Regions from separate parts of the Staphylococcus equorum genome, predicted to be linked through region 2. Evidence: riboswitches for the same ligand, from Rfam matches in the RefSeq annotation. Region 2 holds a riboswitch; each other region holds the start of a gene.
The links. A riboswitch is a leader RNA that binds a small molecule or an ion and turns the genes downstream of it on or off. The one in region 2 is predicted to bind S-adenosylmethionine.
Positions count from the first base shown of each region.

Region 1: another riboswitch for S-adenosylmethionine. It lies ahead of PYW44_RS03165 (Na+/H+ antiporter NhaC family protein); the one in region 2 lies ahead of PYW44_RS09595 (methionine ABC transporter ATP-binding protein).
Region 3: another riboswitch for S-adenosylmethionine. It lies ahead of metK (methionine adenosyltransferase); the one in region 2 lies ahead of PYW44_RS09595 (methionine ABC transporter ATP-binding protein).
Region 4: another riboswitch for S-adenosylmethionine. It lies ahead of PYW44_RS01860 (aminotransferase class I/II-fold pyridoxal phosphate-dependent enzyme); the one in region 2 lies ahead of PYW44_RS09595 (methionine ABC transporter ATP-binding protein).

Region 1 is NZ_CP118982.1:703,276-706,781, reverse strand. Features, by position in the region: gene PYW44_RS03170 (SRPBCC family protein) at 1-400, opposite strand, end outside; gene PYW44_RS03165 (Na+/H+ antiporter NhaC family protein) at 681-1,973, opposite strand; SAM riboswitch class I at 2,096-2,197, opposite strand; gene PYW44_RS03160 (flavin reductase family protein) at 2,325-2,936, opposite strand; gene PYW44_RS03155 (SDR family oxidoreductase) at 3,007-3,506, opposite strand, start outside.
Region 2 is NZ_CP118982.1:1,998,853-2,002,358, forward strand. Features, by position in the region: gene PYW44_RS09585 (MetQ/NlpA family ABC transporter substrate-binding protein) at 1-447, opposite strand, end outside; gene PYW44_RS09590 (methionine ABC transporter permease) at 471-1,166, opposite strand; gene PYW44_RS09595 (methionine ABC transporter ATP-binding protein) at 1,159-2,184, opposite strand; SAM riboswitch class I at 2,270-2,377, opposite strand; gene PYW44_RS09600 (thioredoxin family protein) at 2,433-2,732, opposite strand; gene PYW44_RS09605 (toprim domain-containing protein) at 2,729-3,121, opposite strand; gene gcvH (glycine cleavage system protein GcvH) at 3,427-3,506, opposite strand, start outside.
Region 3 is NZ_CP118982.1:1,089,972-1,093,477, forward strand. Features, by position in the region: gene pckA (phosphoenolpyruvate carboxykinase (ATP)) at 1-1,506, opposite strand, end outside; SAM riboswitch class I at 1,673-1,785, shown strand; gene metK (methionine adenosyltransferase) at 1,895-3,091, shown strand; gene PYW44_RS05370 (nuclease-related domain-containing protein) at 3,187-3,506, shown strand, end outside.
Region 4 is NZ_CP118982.1:411,633-415,138, reverse strand. Features, by position in the region: gene copZ (copper chaperone CopZ) at 1-50, shown strand, start outside; gene PYW44_RS01865 (D-lactate dehydrogenase) at 145-1,149, opposite strand; gene PYW44_RS01860 (aminotransferase class I/II-fold pyridoxal phosphate-dependent enzyme) at 1,170-2,327, opposite strand; SAM riboswitch class I at 2,391-2,499, opposite strand; gene PYW44_RS01855 (aggregation-promoting factor C-terminal-like domain-containing protein) at 2,638-3,396, opposite strand.

The DNA.
Region 1 (3,506 bases), 1.3 Mb from region 2:
CCAGTATTGTATATCTACGTTCTTTTGGCACAAAAGCTTTATAATTAAAAATCATTTGAGCGATGCCCGCTTCTCTTTCGAATATTTCAATTTCAATGGTATCTTCAGAATCACTTAACTCTGGCATACCAATTGTCATGACGATATATTCATATGGCGTTAACGTAATAAAAGAACCTTTTACTACATTTTCTTTCCCTTTACGAACGTCAACAATTTCATAACTTCCATTTTGTTCAGCGTTAATATGAATTGATTTATTTGTTCTATCTGTTGTCATAAACCATTGTTTAAGAAAACGTTGATCTGTCCATGCTTGATATAATAATTCTGGTTCAACTTTAAATAGTCGTTCAAGTCGTATCTCAACGTATTCATTTTCAACATTATATTTACCCACGATTGTTCACCTACTTTCACTCTTAATTCTATTCTAACCTATTCTACAAGACTTCTAAACAATAATCCTATGAATCATAAAATGTTCTAGTCTTTACTTTAAAACGTTCAACTTCTATATTTTATCGTCAATAGTCAGTAAACGTCAAAATTTTAAACGTCACTTTCGCAAAAACATGTATTTAAGTACTTTTTATAAACTTACTGTATATCAAAGCATAATAAAAAGGGAGGTTCATCAGATACAAACACTGCACTGATTCGCCTTCCCTTTTAACGCCTTATTTCTTATTTAATCTTGGTAAGTTAAAGAAGATTGCAATCAAACCACAAACGCCCAAAATCATTGGATAAATAGAGTAGGGTAATAACTCAAATGGCGATATAGACGCCACGCCTGCTGCTGCAATTAACTGCGGGCTATAAGGTAAGAGACCTTGGAAACAACTCGCAAACATATCCAAAATACTTGCCGATTTTCTTGGATCTATATCATATTCTTCTGAAATTTCTTTTGCTAATGGGCCAGACATCAGTATCGATATCGTATTATTCGCTGTTGAAATATCCGCTGCACTGACTAACCCAGCTATACCTAATTCTGCGCCACGTTTCGATTTCACTCTATTACGAACAAAGTGAAGTAACCATGTGATACCGCCGTTATGTTGAATAAGCGCTACGAGGCCTCCGATAAGTAAGGCAATCATCGCAATATCTTCCATACCAATAATACCTTTTGAAATGGACTCTAATAAGCCTGTCCAACCAAATGATCCATCTATAAGGCCGATTATTGCTGATAATGCGATACCACCGATAAGTACAATAATTACATTAATACCAATTAATGCTAATATTAGTACCATTAAATAAGGTAAGACTTTGATAATATTATAATCATAACTTTTACTTGCATCAATTTGTGCTCCATTTGTTAAAAACCACAAAGCTATAATCGTAAATATAGCACCTGGCAACACAATTTTAATATTCACTTTAAATTTATCACTCATTTTTGTCTTTTGAGTACGTACGGCAGCGATTGTTGTATCTGAAATCATTGATAGATTATCGCCAAACATTGCACCACCTACAACTGTAGCCATTGTAATAGCTGCTGAGACGTCTGTTGCTTGACTCAATCCAAATCCAACAGGCGCTATAGCTGCTACTGTACCTACAGATGTACCCATTGAAAGCGAAACAAACATACAAATAATAAATAAGCCTACGATAATTAAATTCTCTGGAATAAGTGACAGTCCTAAATTAACTGTAGATTGTACGCCGCCCATGTCTTCAGTAGTTTGAGAGAAGGCACCAGCCAGTATAAAGATGAGCATCATTAAAATAATATTTGAATGACCCGCGCCTTTTGTGAAGACTTCCACTTTTTTATGAAACGTTTCTTTTCTATTTAAAATCAAAGCTACAATAGATGCTACTAAAATAGCTACATTTAAAGGCATTGTTGAAAAATCTCCTGTACCAATACCTACACCTAAAAATAAACCTACAAATACGAGCAATGGAATCAATGCCCAAGCATTACCTTTCTTTGTCTTCTCCATACAAAACCAACTTTCTATAAGGGTAAAAGCGTGAAATTTATTCCCCGCTATTTCTTTGTGTTTCTTTTTGAAAATAAAAAAACTCTTTTCTATTGAAGAAAAGAGTAAACGTTGTGTCTTCGTTCTTATCTTCTAGCATACATCTATGCTACTGGAATTGGCACACGCATCATCATGTTGCCGAAGCATCGACGGGCCAGTCCCTCCACTTCTCTAGATAAGTTATTAAATTGTTTTATTACAGTATATTTTAACTGTAATTCGTGAAATACTGATTTAGCTTAATACGTTAAAGCACGTTTGTCAACATTACTTTGCAACCATACGATATTTTCAACAAGTGTAACACCCTTATTCAGTAGGTCGCACAATCGTAAATGTTTCTCCTAAAGATGCATAGTCATTGCTAGCTAAGCGAGAAATAGCTGTTAACGCTTGGGCATCAATTTTACTGTCTTCAAAGTATACATCATCATCGATATGGAACATAACGACTTCACCAATAATTAAATCAGAACCTTCTTGTGGATCCCCTAATGGAATAATTCTGTTTAATTTACATTCCATACGGATTTTTGCTTGTTGTATCCCTGGCACAGAAATAAGTTCTGATTCAATACATGTTAAATTTGTTCTTTCTAGCTCATTACTTGTACGTTCTATTGGTGCTGCCGTTTTATTAACTTCTTCAACTATGGTTTCATCAGTAATATGAACGACAAATTCTTCGGTTTCTTCAATATTGACTGACGTGTCTTTTCGTTTACCTTCTGAGCGTACAGTAGAAATCATAATCATTGGCGGTGCGCTATTCACTATATTAAAGAAACTGAATGGCGCTGCATTTAAATGACCTGACTTGTCTTGAGAAGTAACAAATGCAATCGGTCTTGGAATAATACTCCCACTCAGTAATTTATAATTTTGTTTTTTAGAGAGTGTATCTGCTTTAAATTGTTTCATATTGTATTATCATACCTTTCAAAAAATAAAAGCTAGATAATCTCATAGAGATTTCTAACTTTTGATATCATTAGTCTAACTGAGTTCCGCCTGTTACACCATAAACTTGCCCAGTCGTATAACTCGATTCTTCGGCAGCTAAATGTACATACACTCCTGAAAGTTCAACAGGTTGTCCTGCTCTACCTAATACTTCTTTTTGACCAAATGTAGGTATTTTAGATTGTGGCTGGCCACCAGATATTTGTAAAGGAGACCAAAACGGCCCAGGTGCTACACAATTCACACGAATACCTTTAGCACCTAATTCTTCAGATAAACTTTTAGTTAATGAAATGATTGCTGCTTTTGAGGCTGCATAATCATGTAAAATTGGATTTGGATTATATCCTTGCACTGATGAAGTCGTCGTAATTGTAGCACCCGGTTGTAAATAATCTAGTGCTTTTTGAACTGTCCAAAATATAGGATAAACGTTCGTTTCAAATGTTTGAGTAAATGAAGCTGTATCAAAACTTTTTAAATCATCTCTGTATTGTTGATGTCCTGCTACAAGGGTTACATTGTCTA
Region 2 (3,506 bases):
TTCATCTACGAAGAATTTTAAGAAACGTCCTTCTTCAGCTGGATTATTCGAAACATATACTGTTGCGCCTTTTGGTAAATCTTTTAAACTTTTATATTTTTTAGAGTAAACTGCCATAGGCTCCAAGTGAACGTTTCCTGCTGATTCCACTTTATAGCCTTTGTCTTCCTTCTCTGTTTTTAAATATGGTGTATGTTGGAAGAAGTTCGCATCAAGTTCACCTTTATCTAATAATTTATTCGGTGTTGTATAATCATTAATCGTTTTGATTTTTAGCTTATAACCTTTATCTTCTAACAATGGTTCTGCTTTTTCTAATATTTCTGCGTGCGGTGCTGGCGAAGCTCCGACTGTAATTGTCTTATCTTTTTCATCTCCGCCACCGCCACATGCTGCTAATAAAAGTGCTAAAGCAACTACAGAAACTAAACTTAATATTTTTTTCATATAATAAAGTCCCCTTTTAAAATTTATCGTTTATCTATTTTATTTGTAGACCAGTCACCAATAAATTGAATGATAAATACAATAATCAGTATTAAAACTGTTGATACAAATATGACGTCATTTTGATTTCGTGTGAAGCCAGTTAAATACGCTAAGTTACCTAAACCACCTGCACCAATTACACCAGCAACCGCTGTTGATCCAACTAAAGCAATTGCAGTCACTGTAATACCGGATATTAAAGCTGGCATTGCTTCTGGTAAAAGGACTTTTTTCACTACTGTCCATGTATTTGCGCCCATTGACCAAGCCGCTTCGATTACGCCTTTGTCGATTTCTTTAAATGCGATCTCTACTAATCTTGCATAGAACGGTGCAGCACTAATAATCAATGCTGGTAAAGCTCCAGTTGGTCCACTAATTGTTCCTAATATTAAACTTGTGAATGGAATCAACAAGAGTATGAGAATAATGAAAGGTATCGCTCTGAATAAGTTTACGATAAATGAAACTACACTATAAAAGACTCTTGCCACTGGTGATTTACTTTTAGCTGATAAGAAGAGTAATACACCTAAAATCAGTCCTAAAACAAAAGCAAACGCTGTTGCTATTACAGTCATATAAATTGTTTCATATGTTGCTAACCAAACTTCGTCCCAACTAATATTTGGCATAGTAACCATCTCACGGAGTATGTCACCAAACGAATTACCCATGCTTTAACACCTCCACTGAAACGTGTTGCGCTTCTAAATCATTTTTGAACTTTTCGAATTTTTCTGAATTTACTGTTGGTAAATGCACTACTAAAAAGCCGATTGAACCGTCTTTCGTATGTTTAATATTAGCTTCCAATATATTTACATCAATATTATGCGTCTTAGTTATGTATGATACTAACGGCTCCGTAGTATTGCTTCCTGTAAAATTCAAGCGAACTACATAATCATTTTCATTTAATGTTATTAAATCTGTGATAGATTCATCAAAATCATCGTCTAAATCATCTTTCACAAAGCGTTTTGTTACTTCATGTTGTGGGTTTTCAAAGACAGTTGTAACCTTGCCTTGTTCAATTACACGGCCATTTTCCATAACAGCGACTTCATCACAGATACGTCGAATGACATGCATTTCGTGTGTAATGATTACGATTGTTAAATTTCGTTCTTCTTTAATCTTTAATAATAATTCTAGAATTTCATCTGTCGTTTGAGGATCTAAAGCACTTGTTGCTTCATCGCAAAGCAATACAGTAGGTTCATTAGCTAATGCACGCGCGATACCGACACGTTGCTTTTGACCGCCTGATAATTCCGATGGATATGCATTTTCTCTTCCTTTTAGTCCTACCAATTCCACTAGTTCTAAAGCACGTTGCTTCGCTTCACGGCGCGAAACACCAGCAATTTCTAGCGGAAATGTAATATTATTTAATACATTTCGTGACCACAGTAAATTAAAATGTTGAAAAATCATGCTCACTTTTTGACGTTTTTTTCTTAAATCTGATTTAGATAAATCACCAATCTTATCTCCATCAATAATTACGTCACCTGAAGTAGGTTGCTCGAGATTGTTCAAGAGTCTTACTAAAGTACTTTTCCCCGCTCCTGAAAAACCAACTACTCCAAAGATTGAGCCTGATTGAATGTTTAAATCAACATGATCTACAGCTAGTACGTCGTGTTTTTTTGTCTTGTACCTTTTGACTATTTGATTTAATTCAATCATCACACTTGCCTCCTTGTATTACACTATCAATTAAAAAATGCTTCCTCTATTATTCAGTGAAGAAAAGAGAAAGCATTAATCGCTTCTCTCATCTCCCAAAGTTAATCGTAACTTCATGTGAATTGGCACCATTTCTGATTCAGACGGTTGCCGGGCTTCAAAGGGCACATCCCTCCACCACTCTTGATAAGAGTATCATTTATTTAATTATTTTTAATCCTATCATCGCACTCATGTTTCGTCAATAACTATTTTAAATTTTCTAACAAATAAGGAACAGATTGAAATGCGTAAATTCTTTTCTGCTCTTTACCTTTAGACATCAACATGAGCACAGGTACAGATTGTATTTCTTGCGCTTGGCTAAAATCAGGATGAAAATTCAAATCTATTTTTGTAATTGGTAGTTTCAAAATTTCATTTGCTATATCTAACATGCGTTCTGAAACTTTACAAGTTCCACACGTTGGTGTATAACCAAATATTAAATATTTTTCTTTTTCTTCATGTTCGTGCACATCTGCACGGTGTTCACTTGTTACATTCATGTTAATAAACTTACCCTTTCAGCTATATAATCTAATTTTGCTTTAGCTACTTTTTCTGCGTCTTTTACAGAAAAACCATGTTTTCGCAGTACTTTGGATAAATATGGTTTAGGGCATCTAGCAACCTCACAATATTGTCTATCTATGCGTATATGTTTACTTTCACTGAGATATCGTTTGAACCATTTCCGTATCTTTTCACCTTCTTTATCTGAATCAACAAGAATATACACTTGTTTATCATATAAAGTTTCAACCATTTCATCGATTTTATCAATGCCCATAGTACCGTTTGTACATATGATATCAATTGGCTGATCAATAACTTGCTTTACCCGCTTCTTGTCTGACTTGCCTTCGACAATGATAACTTGGTTTAGTATCGTCATGACATCCACCCTCTAAATGTTGATAGTTGTTCAATCTACTTAGTTCTTCACAATACTTAGCGACTATAAACATAATTTACATATTCCTAATCTTATCTTATTATTGAAAATAATTTTTGTCATTTAAAGACATCTAATTAAATATTCATTATCTTATATAAGAACTGTTTTTTAGTACTATTAAGCTATGATTTACTATAGCTCACTTTATGCATCTTTTAACTTGACTAAAAACCACATAAAATAGATTATTCTCATTAAAAAAACCCCAAGATAATCTATATCATGGAGTTCATACTTTGTTTTTATTCACCAATCATTTCTGAGTATTGCTCAGCTGATAGTAATTCATCTAATTGACTTTCATCACTTAATTCAACTTTTA
Region 3 (3,506 bases), 910 kb from region 2:
TTGAGCTTGCTCTCTATATGCTTCTGGCTTACTCCAAGCATTAATAGGGTTTAATAATGTCTGAGGTACACCTTCAATTTCTAATGGGATATCTAATCCGAACATATCATCTTTAATATATTCTATTTCACTTAATTGTCCAGTAATAGCTTGGTTTACCATTTGTCTTGTATAGTTAAGGCTGATACGACGTCCGAGCCCATATTGGCCACCAGTCCAACCCGTGTTAACTAGATAAACGTCTACGTCATGTTCATCAATTAAATCTCCTAATAGGTCTGCATATACTTTTGCGTTGAGAGGTAAGAATGGTGAACCGAAACAAGTTGAGAATGATGGTTCTGGCTCTGTAACACCACGTTCTGTACCAGCTAATTTAGCTGTGAAGCCGCTTAGGAAATGGTACATTGCTTGATCTTTAGATAATTTAGAAATAGGTGGTAATACACCAAAAGCATCAGCAGTTAAGAAAATAATTGTATTCGGATGTGCTGCTTTAGAGGGTGTCACGATATTATCGATATGATCAATTGGATAAGCGGCTCTTGTATTTTCAGTGTAATAGTTATCATCGAAGTCTACATCACCATCTTCATCGACAACTACGTTTTCTAAAATAGTACCATATTTAATTGCGTCGTAAATTTGTGGTTCCTTTTTATATGAAAGGTTAATTGCTTTAGCATAACAGCCGCCTTCAATATTGAAAATGCCGTTTTCATTCCAACCATGCTCATCATCACCAATCAGTTTACGTGTTGGGTCAGCAGAAAGTGTTGTTTTACCTGTACCGGATAATCCGAAGAACAAAGCAACATCACCTTTATCGCCAACATTAGCTGAACAGTGCATGCTCATGATTTTATCTTTAGGGAGTAAGTAGTTCATTACTGAGAATATGCCTTTTTTCATTTCTCCAGCATATTCAGTGCCACCAATCAATATTACTTTATGTTTGAAAGAGGTAATTATAAATGTTTCGGAGTTTGTGCCGTCAACTTCAGGAACTGCTTTAAAAGAAGGTGCTGAAACAATAGTGAAATCAGATTTGATTTCGCTAGCTTCTTCTCTAGTACTTGGGCGAATGAACATATTTTGTGCGAATAAATTATGCCAAGCTAATTCATTAATCACTGTGAGTTCTAATTGTGAATCTTCATCACTACCTGCATAACCCTTAAATACATAAAGTTCATCTTTTTTGTTTAAATGGGCTAAAACTTTATCATACAAATTTAAGAAAGTTTCTTCTTCGATAGGTTGATTTATGTTACCCCAATCGATGTCATCTCTATAAGATGGTTCATTTACAATAAACTTATCTTTTGGAGAACGACCTGTGTATTTACCTGTTTTAGCGTTAATTGCTCCAAGTTCAGTCAATGCGCCTTCATCATTATTTAAAATTTTGTTATACAACTGTGTTGTAGATAATTGAAATAATGATGATGGTTTGTCCAATATACTTTCAATCTTGCTTGTGTATGTGTATGTATCTACCGCCATACTAATCCCTCCAACGCTATTTAGTTAATGTAAGCCTTTACAATTAAAGAGTATAACACATATGTATTATTAGTCCACATCATATTAAAAGGAAATTTAAATAAATAATAATAATTGTTAAATTGACAATATATCATAGATTAGGTACTATAGGACTTAACGGATTCTCTTATCCTGAGTGGCGGAGGGACATGGACCCAATGAAGCCCAGCAACCTCTTCTTAATACGAAGAAAGGTGCCAAACCGTTTGCAGACATATATCGTCTGAACGATAAGAGCGAATGGACGTATAAGGGCCTTCTCTCTATTTAATATAGTGATGAAGGCCCTTTTTAATGAGCTCAACAGAGAGAGAATTTTCGTAATTTAAAACTAAAGGAGCAAATTATGACATACAATAGAAGATTATTTACTTCAGAATCTGTAACAGAAGGGCACCCAGATAAAATAGCGGATCAAGTATCTGATGCAATATTAGATGAGATATTAAAAGACGATCCTAATGCAAGGGTAGCTTGTGAAACTACGGTAACTACTGGTATGGCGTTAATTTCAGGTGAAATATCTACAACAACTTATGTTGATATTCCAAAAGTAGTAAGGGAAACAATTAAAGAGATTGGTTACACACGTGCAAAATATGGGTATGACAGTCAAACTATGGCCGTATTAACAGCAATTGATGAGCAATCTCCTGACATCGCGCAAGGTGTTGACACAGCATTAGAGTATCGTAATGATGTTTCTGAAGAAGAAATTGAAGCAACTGGTGCTGGCGACCAAGGCTTAATGTTTGGTTATGCTACGAATGAAACGGATACGTATATGCCTTTACCAATCTTCTTATCACATCAACTCGCTAAGAAATTATCTGATGTGCGTAAAGATGAAATATTAAAATATTTACGCCCAGATGGGAAAGTACAAGTAACAGTTGAATATGATGAACAGGATAAACCACAACGTATAGACACTATCGTTGTTTCTACGCAACATGCAGAAGATACTGAATTGCAACAAATACAAGATGACATTAAAGCGCACGTCATTTATCCAACAGTGCCTGAAAATCTATTAGATGAAGACACTAAATTTTATATTAATCCTACTGGTCGTTTTGTGATTGGTGGTCCTCAAGGAGATGCTGGACTTACTGGTCGTAAAATTATTGTAGACACATATGGTGGTTATGCACGTCATGGCGGCGGTTGTTTCAGTGGTAAGGACCCAACAAAAGTTGACCGTTCTGCTGCCTATGCTGCACGTTATGTAGCTAAAAATATTGTAGCGGCTAAATTAGCAGACAAATGTGAAGTACAATTAGCATACGCAATTGGGGTTGCTGAACCAGTTTCAATTTCTATTGATACATTTGGAACAAGTAGTGTCAGTGAAAATGAATTAGTGGAAGCGGTACGTAAGCATTTTGACTTAAGACCTGCTGGCATTATTAAAATGTTAGATTTAAAACACCCAATCTATAAACAAACAGCTGCCTATGGTCACTTTGGCCGTACAGATATCTTATTGCCATGGGAAAAATTAGATAAAGTAAACTTATTAAAAGATTCTGTAGAAGTATAATAAACTAAAATTTAATTTTATGGACTTTTCTATCGAATGATGAGCTATTATCTATTATAATTAAGTTACTGAACACATAAAGGAGCGTTTTTGTTATGAATTCATTAGGGCCAATAGAAATTGGTTTAATCGTGGCAATCATCGTAGCAGTCATTTGTTTGATATTATTTATGCTTGCTTTAAAAAGTAAAAAGAAAGCGCAAAAAAAGGCTGAAGAGCAATATAAATCTAGAGAACAAAAATTAAGCGATGAACATGAGGAAGAGTTGGAAAAAGAAAGAATAGAAAATAAAAAAACTGTAACAAAACAAAAGGAAGAATATGCAGCTACAGTTAGTTCTAAAGACAGAGAAATTGATGCCTTGAAATTATTTTCTAAGAACCATAGTGAATATGTAACTGACATGAGATTGAT
Region 4 (3,506 bases), 1.1 Mb from region 2:
TGTCTCATATGAAAGAAGCAATTGAAGACCAAGGTTATGATGTAAAATAAATGAATAGCACACAAATATAGTGGACGCCTCATCTCTGATGCGCCCACTTTTTTTTATTGTTTATATTAATTTTAATACTGAGTTAAAAACCCTTTATAATGTATTAACACGGAGGGCTGTATCACCAGTGTTCAATACTTCTAATGTTGCATTTAGTGCATCCACAATTAAATTTTCAACTGCTGCATCTGTATAAAATGCAATATGAGGAGACAGTATAACATCTTGTCGTTCAATTAATTGAGTTAAAATATCATCTTTAAGTTCAGTGCCTCTTTGATCACTAGGAATCAATCCTTTCTCACCCTCATAAGTATCAAGCGCTGCACCTTTTAACGTTCCATTATCCAAAGCTTCTATAAGTGCACTTGTCTTTACAATAGAACCACGCGCACAGTTGATAAACACAGCGCCCTTCTTAAATGCTTTGAATAAATCTTCGTCAAATAAATAGTCATTTTCTTTACTACCTGGAATATGTACAGTGACAATGTCTGCATCTTTTACAACTTCAGTCACACTATCTTTATAAGTTAAATATGTTTGGCATTGTTCATTCGGTTCAATATCATATGCCACAACTTCCGCGTCAAACCCTCGAGCAAAAATTTTTCCTACAATAGAACCAATGCGTCCCGTACCGATTACAGCGACTTTTAAATCTCTGATAGAACGTGATAATATCGCTGGTTGCCATCTGAAATCATAAGTTGCTGTTTTTTGTTGAATATCATTATAATTACGAATTAAATTAAGTGCTTGAGAAACTGTATACTCTGCAATTGAATGTGGCGAATACGAAGGTACATTTGAAATAATCAAGTTATATTTTTGAGCTAAATCCAAATCATAACTATCAAAACCTGCACTACGTTGTGCAATTTGTTTAATGCCAAAATCATGTAATTTTTTATATACTGTTTCATCTAATGGAATTTGCTGTGATAAAGATAAACCATCAAATCCTTCTACTCGATCTACTGTGTCTAAAGTAAGTAAATCTTTATCTAAATCAACCTCTACTTTGTATTTTGTTGCCCATGCTTCTATGTAGGGAATATCTTCTTCACGCACGCCAAAAAGTTTGATTTTTGTCATCTAAATTCACTCCTATTTTATTATTGATAAAGATATTTAAGCGATTGAATACGTTCTGCTGCTTCCAACAATGCTTGATCATCAAGTGCCAATGAAATACGTACATAGTTACGCCCATGTTCACCAAAAGGTATGCCAGGTGCAACAAGAATAGATTGCTCTTGTAATAAATAGTCAACAAACGTTTCACCATCGTATTCGGGCGGTGTTTTCAACCACAAGAAAATGCCACCTTTCATCGGTTCAAATGGTATATCCACTTCATTAAGTTTTGCTTCAAATTGATTTCTACGTTTTTTAAAAGTTTCATTTTGTTCTTCTAAAAAATCATCATAATGATTCAATGCATAAGTAGCTGCATCTTGTAACGCACCAAACATACCAGCGTGTGTATGTGATTGGTATTTCTTTAAGGCTTGTATTATATCTTTATTCCCTACTGCAAATCCCACTCTAAATCCTGACATGTTGTAACCTTTAGATAAGGAAAAAATTTCTACTCCCAAATCTTTCGCACCTTCAGATTGCAACATACTGGGATTCTTACCATCAAAACCAAATGCACTATATGCAAAATCATGAACAATTTTAGTTTTCGTATTTTTAAATTTTGCAACAGCTTCATCAAATACAGCCTTTGTAGCCACTGAGCCAGTTGGATTATTAGGATAAGTTAAATAAACTAGACGTGTATTAGCTAGCACTTTTTTATCTACTTTATCCCATTCAGGTAAATAATATGGTGGTTTAAGTACCAATCGCTCAGGTTGTGCATCAGCCAACATCACCCCTGCCAAATAGTCTGTATAACCAGGATCCGGTAGCAATACATTTTCTCCAGGATTAACGATACATGTTGGAAGCGCTACTAAACCATTCTTCGTTCCATATAAAATACAAACTTCATCTTCTATATCTAATTCTACTTGGTACTGCCTTTCATAAAAATCTACAATTGCTTGTTTCAAGCTATCTTTACCATGAAATGCTACATACTTCTGATTCTCAGGAAGACGTATCGCATCAGCGAAACAATTAATAATACCTTTTGGCGTTTCGCCATCAGGGATACCGACTGCCATATTGATTAATGGTAAAGGCCCATGTTCAACCTTTTGCCCCATTGTTTTACCAAAGTAACTATCAGGAATTTGTGCTAATCTATCTGAAATTGACATTAAAAAGTCCTCCTATATAAAAAAACTATATACCCAATGAAGTGGCATATAGTTTTCACATGTCACCTATCTATCAAGTCATGTCACTTGTTGGAAGTAGCACAGTACTTACGACATAAGTCTGCTGCTGAAGTCTCATAGGGCCAAATCCCTCAACTTCTCTGGATAAGTTTTCATTTATTTAATTAGCTTTAATTTTATCAGAATATTCACGCTTGTCAATAAACTGCAAAGTATAAAAAAGAGAGTGACTCTTGTGAGTCACTCTCTAATCTATATCAATAAATTTTATGATTTAATGCTTTGAAACCTACCACCAGTTATTTTGAGAACGGAATGAAAGTGCTTCATCAATTGAACCATAACGTTGTTCAGCATAGTTAATCATACCTTTTGTTTGTGTAGCTACTGAACCAGTACCCCAAGCTTCTTTAGTTTGTCCTAAACCTCTGTAACCTAATTGGTTAACAGCATTTGGATTACCACTTGATTCAGGTAATACGATAGTATTCCACATAGCTTCTGTACCACCAGCAGCTAAGAATTGAGCTTTAACTGATCCACCAGTTGAAGCAGCTGAAGATTTTGCAGTTTCGTAAGTTTTAGTAGTTGCACTTGTTTGTGTAGTTTCAACTTTTGTAGTAGTTGAAGCTTTAGGAGCTGCAACTGGTTTTACGTCAACATTATTTGATTGTTGTTGCGTACTTACTTCGCTTGCTGATTTTTCGTTAGTATTAGTAGTTGCTTGTGTGCTAACGTCTTGAGTTGTGTTTGTAGAAACGTTAGAAGATGCAGTTTGAGCACCTGCTACATCATATTCCCATGACCATGATTGACCGTCTGAAGTGAATGTATATTCATAACCGCCTAATACGAAATCATAGTTGTATGCACCAGCGTGTAATGGTTTTTCATTTAATTCTGCAGCATTACTTTGTGCTAATTCAGCTAAATGCGCTTTGTCGATGCTTTCTTCTGAAGCGTGAGCTTGATTGTTGTCTGCTGTTGCTGCGTATCCTGTTACACCTAATGCTACTGCTAATGATGATGCTAAAATTGTCTTCTTCATAATTAAAAAATCCTCCATTTAAATCTTTTTAAGTAAAATTATATTTTCGTTAATTAAATTATCTTATGTACTTCAAGCAATTAATTTTTATGTGTTATTTTTTCGCCACA